2 regions of the Rhodopseudomonas parapalustris genome follow, and region 2 is predicted to be linked to the other one. Evidence: riboswitches for the same ligand, from Rfam matches in the RefSeq annotation. Region 2 holds a riboswitch; the other holds the start of a gene.

Region 1 (3,401 bases), on a different contig from region 2:
CGGATCGTGGCCTATCAGGGGGCGTACCAGATGCGGCGCGACCAGGCCGATGAAGCCGATCGTTCCCGACACCGAGACGGCACCGCCGACGCCGAGCGCGGTGCCGGCGATCACGATCAGCCGCAGTCGGGCGACGTCGACGCCGAGGCTCTGTGCGGTCTCCTCGCCGAGGCTGAGGGCGCGGAACGCGGCACGCTGACTGAGGAGCAGCAGGGCGCCGGCGACGATGAACGGCAGCGCCAGCACGACATGGCGGAAGCTGCGGTCTTCCAGCGAGCCCAGCAGCCAGAACGCGATCTCGAGGCTGGCGAACGGATTCGCCGACAGGTTCATCACCAGCGCGGTGGCGGCGCCGGCGAGGGCGGAGATCGCCAGACCTGCCAGGATCAAGAGCAGCAGGCTGGCGTTGCGGCCGGCGACTGCAAGCAGCACGAACACCGAGACGAACGCCATCGTGATCGCCGCCGCCGGCAGCGCGAACGAGCGCACGTCGGCGAGCCCGAGCGAGATGATCAGCACGGCGCCGAACGCCGCCGATTGCGGCGCGCCGAACAGCGACGGCGACGCCAAAGGATTGCGCAGCAGGCCCTGTAGCGCCGCGCCGGACAGACCGAGAATGCCGCCGATGGCGAGGGCCAGGATGGTGCGCGGCAGCCGGATCTGCTGCACGATGATCTGCTGCACCTCGCCGCCGAATCCGATCAGCGCCTGCACCACGGCGAGCGGCGACAGCTTGACCGGCCCGACTGCGAGCGATCCGATCGCCAAAAGGGCCACGAGCACCGCGAGCGCGGCGGTGACGGCCGCCGCGCGCGAATTCGGTCCGGAACGTCGGGTCATACCGCGCTCATTTCTGCACGGCCGGGGCGACCTGGTCGAGCCGGTGATAGCCGTTGAGGCGATAGATGATGGTGGAGACGATCCAGCTCGCCACGAACAGCGCCACGATGCCGTAGCCGAGCGCGCCGAAATTCTCGTTGAGCTCGGCGATCCATTCCCAGAACGCGCCTTCGAGATGGAACCGTCCGGCGAGCAGCCCGAGCGTCTCGATGCCGCCGATCAGCAGCGCCACCAGCACCGACACCGTCGTGATGGTCATGTTGTAGTACAGCTTGCGGACCGGGTTGCGATACGCCCAGCCATAGGCGCCGAGCATCAGCACGCCGTCCAGGGTGTCCACCAGGGTCATGCCGGCGGCGAACAGCGCCGGGAACACCAGGATCGACCAGTGCGAAATGTTGCCGGAGGCGTTCGCGGCCAGCCCGAACAGGCTGATCTCGCTGGCGGTCTCGAAGCCGAGCGCGAACAACAGCCCGATCGGAAACAACTGCCAGCTCTTGGAGACGAAGCGGAACAGCGGCCGGAACAGCCGCGCCAGCCAGCCGCGCTGCTGCAGCAGCTCGTTGATGTCGTCGTCGTGCACGACCTCGCCGGCCTTGGCCTTCTTGAATGCGCGATACACGCCGCTCAGCACCGACAGGTTGGCGATGGCGATCGCGAACAGGAACAGTGCCGACGCCGAGGTGCCGATCACCCCGCCGATCTCGCGATAGCCCGAGAACCGCTCGGTCAGCGAATTGGCCGCGATCGCGATCGCCAGCGACGCCACCAGCACCACGGTGGAATGGCCGAGCGCGAAGAACAGCCCGACCGTGACCGGCCGCTTGCCTTCCTGCATCAGCTTTCGGGTGACGTTGTCGATCGCCGCAATGTGGTCGGCGTCGAGCGCGTGGCGCAGGCCTAGGCTGTAAGCTAGTACCGCTGTGCCGATCAGCACCGGCTCGCCGGCGAACGCGGTGAGCGCCCAGGCCCAGGCGGCGAGGTTGGCGAGCACCAGCCCGCCGAGCACGGCGATCAGGCGGACGCGGAATCCATCGGAAGAGGTGGGCGGAATGAGTTCGGTCATGGCGGTCTCCGGCCGGTGAGCAGCATCCTGTCACCTGTGCGGCGGACCGCTCCAGCCGCGCGCGCCGCACGGTGGAAGATGACGCACTCAGGCCGGTCTCCTGGCTCACGGGTCGTCGCAATCCTTCGCCTTCCCGGGCTGTCGCCCAGTGGCCGATTGAAGGATCGCTCGCCGCTCACAGTTGCGGGCGCAGCGCCGGATTTGGGCTTGGCTGTCAAAGCGTGCGGCCCGCACCGGCTTCCCTGTGCCGGACGATTCCCGGCACACCTGAACGGGCGCGATCAAATGGAAGCGGGACTGCTTTGTCAATCGCCGCCTTGGTCGGGCGGCAAGTGCGTTGTCGAGCGAAGGGGGAGCCGGTTCGCGTGAAGGAAATGCGTCACAGCAAGAAATAAGAGCGTTTCACGCCGGTGTGCTGAGCTTCAGCCCGATCATGCCGGCCACAATCATCGACAGGCACAGCACACGGACGCCGCTCGCCGGCTCACCGTACAGCGTCATGCCGACCACGATGCTGCCAGCGGCGCCAATTCCGGTCCACACCGCATAGGCGGTGCCGAACGGCAGCGATTTCAGCGCGATACTCATCAGGCCGAAGCTGGCCAGGATGGCGGCCAGGGTCACGACCGCCGGCCAGAACCGGGTGAAGCCCTCGGAATGCTTCAGTCCCAGCGCCCAGACGATCTCCATCAGGCCCGCGGCAAACAGCGCGAGCCAGCCGGTCATGGCTTCCTGCGCGGCGGCAGCGTCAGCACGGCGGCTTGCGCATAGCCGCGATACGGCCGGTCGAACCGCAGGCCGGCCCCAGTGCGGGCCGCGACCTGCATCAGCACGGCTTCCAGACTGTCGCGCGGGGTGACGTCGAACAGCGTCAGCCAGCGTCGCAACAGGTTGCGGGCCACTGAAGGCAGGCCGCGCTGGTCGCCGAAATCGACGATGTGCAGCTTGCCGCCCGGCTTCAGATTGGCGACGGCGCGATCGATCACCGCGGTCCAGTCCGGGATCATCGACAGGCTGTAGGAAATCATGACGTGGTCGAAGCTGACCGCCTGGCCGAACACCGCCTGCGCGGTAAACGCCGTGGCGTCGCCGTGCGCGACCTTGACCCGCGACATCAGTCCGGCACCTTCGATCGAACTGATCGCAGAGGTCAGCATCTCGGTCGAGACGTCGAGACCATAGAACTTCGCGTCGCGGTATTGCGCCGCCGCCTGAATCAGGTTGCGGCCGGTGCCGCAGCCGACTTCGAGAACGGATTCGCCCGCCTTCGGCTGCAGTTCGGCGATCAGCCGATCGCGGCCGAGCAGATAATAACGGCGGGTCAGATCGTAGATGTGACGCTGATAGCGGTACATCCGGTTCATGCGCGAGGTCGCGTCGACCGGCCACGCCGGATCGACGGCGAGCTCGGGGTGCGTCAGCTCGGTACGCGGAAGATCGGTGCGAGTGAGCGTCGTCATGGCCTGCCACCCTGGTTCGGCATCGTCGGCCATCC
Region 2 (3,401 bases):
TAGCCGCTGATGCTGCAATGTCGCACGCGCCGCAAATCCGCTGTTGCGCTGGGTCATCGTGGCGGTGACCGCCGCGGCGCGGCCGATCACCGCCGTGTCGTGCACTTTGGGCGACTTGCGCCGCGTCGCGGCCGCCTTGGCCGAGGCGGACAACTGGTCGTGCACCGCGGCCCGGTCGCCGCTCAAGGCCCTGCCCAACGTCGACAACTCGCCCATCTTCTGCAGCGAGAACGACAACCAGTTCTTCAGGTCGGGATCGAGGCCGGTTTCGAGTTCGAGATCGACCGGCACGTGCAGCAGCGAACACGACGGCGCCAATTGCACGCGGTCGAGCCCACGCTGCTGCACGATCGGCTCGAGGCGGTCGAGCAAGTCAGGCAGGTCGGCGCGCCAGATATTGCGTCCGTCGACCACGCCAAGCGACAGCACTAGATCCTTCGGCCCCTTCGCGATCACAGCGTTGATCTGCTTCGGCGCCCGCACCAGGTCGAGATGCAGACCCGCGATCGGTAGCGCCAGCGCGGTCTCGAGATTGTCGCCGAGCCCGCCGAAATAGGTCGCCAGCATGATATCGAGATGCGGCAGCTCCCGCGCGATCTGGCCGTAGACGTCGCGAAACGCCTGGCGGTCGCGGTCGTCGAGATCGAGCACCAGCGCCGGTTCGTCGAGTTGGACCCACTTCGCCCCCTCGGCCGCGAGCCGGCCGAGAATCTCGATATAGACCGGCACCAGTTGCGGCAGCAGCGACAGCACATCGAGCCCCTCATCCGCGCTCTTTCCGAGCTTCAGATAGGTGACCGGCCCGAGCAGCACCGGACGGGTGTCGTAGCCCAGCGCCTTCGACTCGCGATATTCGTCGAGCGGCTTGAGCGACGCGAGCTGGAAGCGCTGCCCGGCGGCAAATTCAGGGACCATATAGTGGTAGTTGGTATCGAACCACTTGGTCATCTCCTGAGCCGGAACGCCATGCGGTGTCGTCTCGTCGTGGTAATGACCGTTGGCACAGCCGTGCCCAGCGACGTCGGCCTGCGTGCCGCGGGCCATGGCGAAATAGGTGGCGAGCGAAACCGGGCCCCCTTTCCACCCATAGATCTCGGGAATCGCGCCGACCATCACGCTGGTGTCGAGGACCTGATCGTAGAGCGAGAAGTCGTTCGACGGAATCACGCTGACGCCGCGCGCTTTTTGCCGCGCCCAGTTCGCCGCGCGCAACGCGGCCGCAACTCGCAGCAGGTCGGCTTCCGTCGACTTGCCGGCCCAGAAACTTTCGAGTGCGGATTTCAGCTCGCGCCGCGGCCCGATCCGCGGTGTGCCGAGTGTGGCGACGGCAAGAGACGTAGTAGTTGTGAGAGAAGACATGGCTCAACCCCAAAAGTTGGGGGCAAGGCCTAGCGACGCGGCATGATTCCCCGAACCGCAAGCACGGCGGGGCCACAAGCGCACCACCGGGGCACCCCGCCCGTGGACGTTTCGTTCGACGAGGCAGGTCTCCTGGCTCGCGGGTCATCGCCTTCGTTCGACCTTCCCGGGATCGCTCCCAGTGGCTTTGCTGAACGTCGGCTCGCCGCTGACAGTTGCGGGGGCAGCGCCGGCCTTGCACCGGCTTCCCTCTTAGCTCCGGACGATACGATCCGAAGAACCTCGACGGCGATCACTATGGCGAGGGTGATCCAAGGCTGTCAAGCGATCCACGCTTCGATCATCTCAACTAATTAGTTTCCCCCGCGCAAGACGCACAGCAACAGGCAGAAAGACTCTGTCCTACCGAACCGGAGCTATCAGCTTCCGCCGCTCGGGACGCGACATCGGCTTGCTGCCCGCCGATTCCGTCTCTCGCCTATGATCCGGCCGACGCCGGCGCGATCGATCGAACGATCGACGCATCCAGCGCCTCGAACCGGTCGAGCCCGAGCGTGTCGTACAGCTCGGCGCGTGTCTGCATGTCGCCGAGCATCGCTTGCGTGCTGCCGTCCCGCCGCAACGTCGCATAGAGCTTCTGTTGCGCCTTGTTGGCGACGCGCAGCGACGACACCGGCCAGATCACCATCCGGTAGCCCATCTGCTGAAACTCGTCGGCGGTGAAGAACGGAGTCCGGCCGAATTCGGTCATGTTGGCGAGCAGCGGCACGCCCGGCATCCGAGCAGCGAATTCGCGGAACATCTCGGCCGTGGTCAGCGCCTCGGGAAAGATCGCGTCGGCTCCGGCCTCGATGTACAGCCTGGCGCGCGCCACTGCGCCGTCGATGCCTTCGCTGGCCGCCGCATCGGTTCGTGCGATCAGATAGAGATGGCGCCGCGCTTTCGCCGCGGCGGCGACCTTGGCGGCCATGTCGTTCGCATCGGCGAGCTTCTTGTCGTTGAGATGACCGCACTTCTTCGGCAGAAGCTGATCCTCGATATGAACCGCGCCCGCGCCCGCATCCTCGAAGGTGCGGACCATGTGCATGACGTTGAGGGCCTCGCCGTACCCGGTGTCGCCATCGACCAGGGTGGGAAGGCCGCCTGCCCGCGCGATCTGCCGGATGAAGAACGCGACCTCGTCGACCGTGATCATTCCGAGGTCGGGAATCCCCATCGACGCGGTCATCGCGGCGCCCGACAGATACAACGCCTCGAAGCCGGCAGCGCGCGCCTGCAGTGCGGCCATGCCATTGTGCGCGCCCGGCATGCGGACGATGCCGCCGCGCTCGATCAGCGAGCGGAACCGCACGCCTGCAGGGTCGGTGGGGAGATCGGCAGCAACGAGATACGGCATGGTTTCACTTTCAGGCAAGACGAGAAGACGGCGCGTGGCCGCGTTGTTCGATCGGCACGAACAGACGATTCTCCGGTCCGACGTAGTTCGCGGTCGGGCGGATGATCTTGTTGTCCTGCCGCTGCTCGATGATGTGGGCGCTCCATCCCGCCGTCCGTGAGATCACGAACAACGGCGTGAACAGCGAAGTCGGCACCCCCATCGCGTGATAAGAGACGGCGCTGAACCAGTCGAGATTGGCGAACATCTTCTTAGATTCGTGCATCACCGCCTCGATCCGGTCGGCGATCTCGAACATCTTCACCGATCCGGCCTCGACCGAAAGCCGCCGGGCGACCTCCTTGATCACGCGGTTGCGCGGGTCGGCGATGGTGTAGACCGGGTGGCCGAACCCGATCACCACCTCCTTCGCAGCGACCCGACGGCGGATGTCGGCCTCCGCTTCGTCGGGCGTTGCGTATCGTTTCTGGATTTCGAACGCCGCTTCGTTGGCGCCGCCGTGCTTGGGACCACGCAGCGCGCCGATCGCGCCGGCGATCGCCGAGTAGAAATCGGCACCGGTCCCGGCGATGCAGCGCGCCGTGAAGGTCGAGGCGTTGAACTCGTGCTCGGCATACAGGTTCAGCGACGTATGCATCGCGCGGAC

Evidence for each region. Region 2 has a riboswitch for cobalamin ahead of metE (5-methyltetrahydropteroyltriglutamate--homocysteine S-methyltransferase). Riboswitches for the same ligand answer to the same signal wherever they lie in the genome.
Region 1: another riboswitch for cobalamin. It lies ahead of M9H71_RS03225 (HoxN/HupN/NixA family nickel/cobalt transporter); the one in region 2 lies ahead of metE (5-methyltetrahydropteroyltriglutamate--homocysteine S-methyltransferase).

Annotation. Positions count from the first base shown of each region.
Region 1 covers NZ_JAMKBZ010000002.1:240,051-243,451, forward strand. The annotation lists gene M9H71_RS03220 (FecCD family ABC transporter permease) at 1-840, opposite strand, end outside; gene M9H71_RS03225 (HoxN/HupN/NixA family nickel/cobalt transporter) at 848-1,906, opposite strand; cobalamin riboswitch at 1,980-2,192, opposite strand; gene M9H71_RS03230 (DMT family transporter) at 2,309-2,632, opposite strand; gene M9H71_RS03235 (class I SAM-dependent methyltransferase) at 2,629-3,366, opposite strand.
Region 2 covers NZ_JAMKBZ010000011.1:142,533-145,933, reverse strand. The annotation lists gene metE (5-methyltetrahydropteroyltriglutamate--homocysteine S-methyltransferase) at 1-1,359, opposite strand, end outside; cobalamin riboswitch at 1,465-1,659, opposite strand; gene prpB (methylisocitrate lyase) at 1,838-2,755, opposite strand; gene prpC (bifunctional 2-methylcitrate synthase/citrate synthase) at 2,766-3,401, opposite strand, start outside.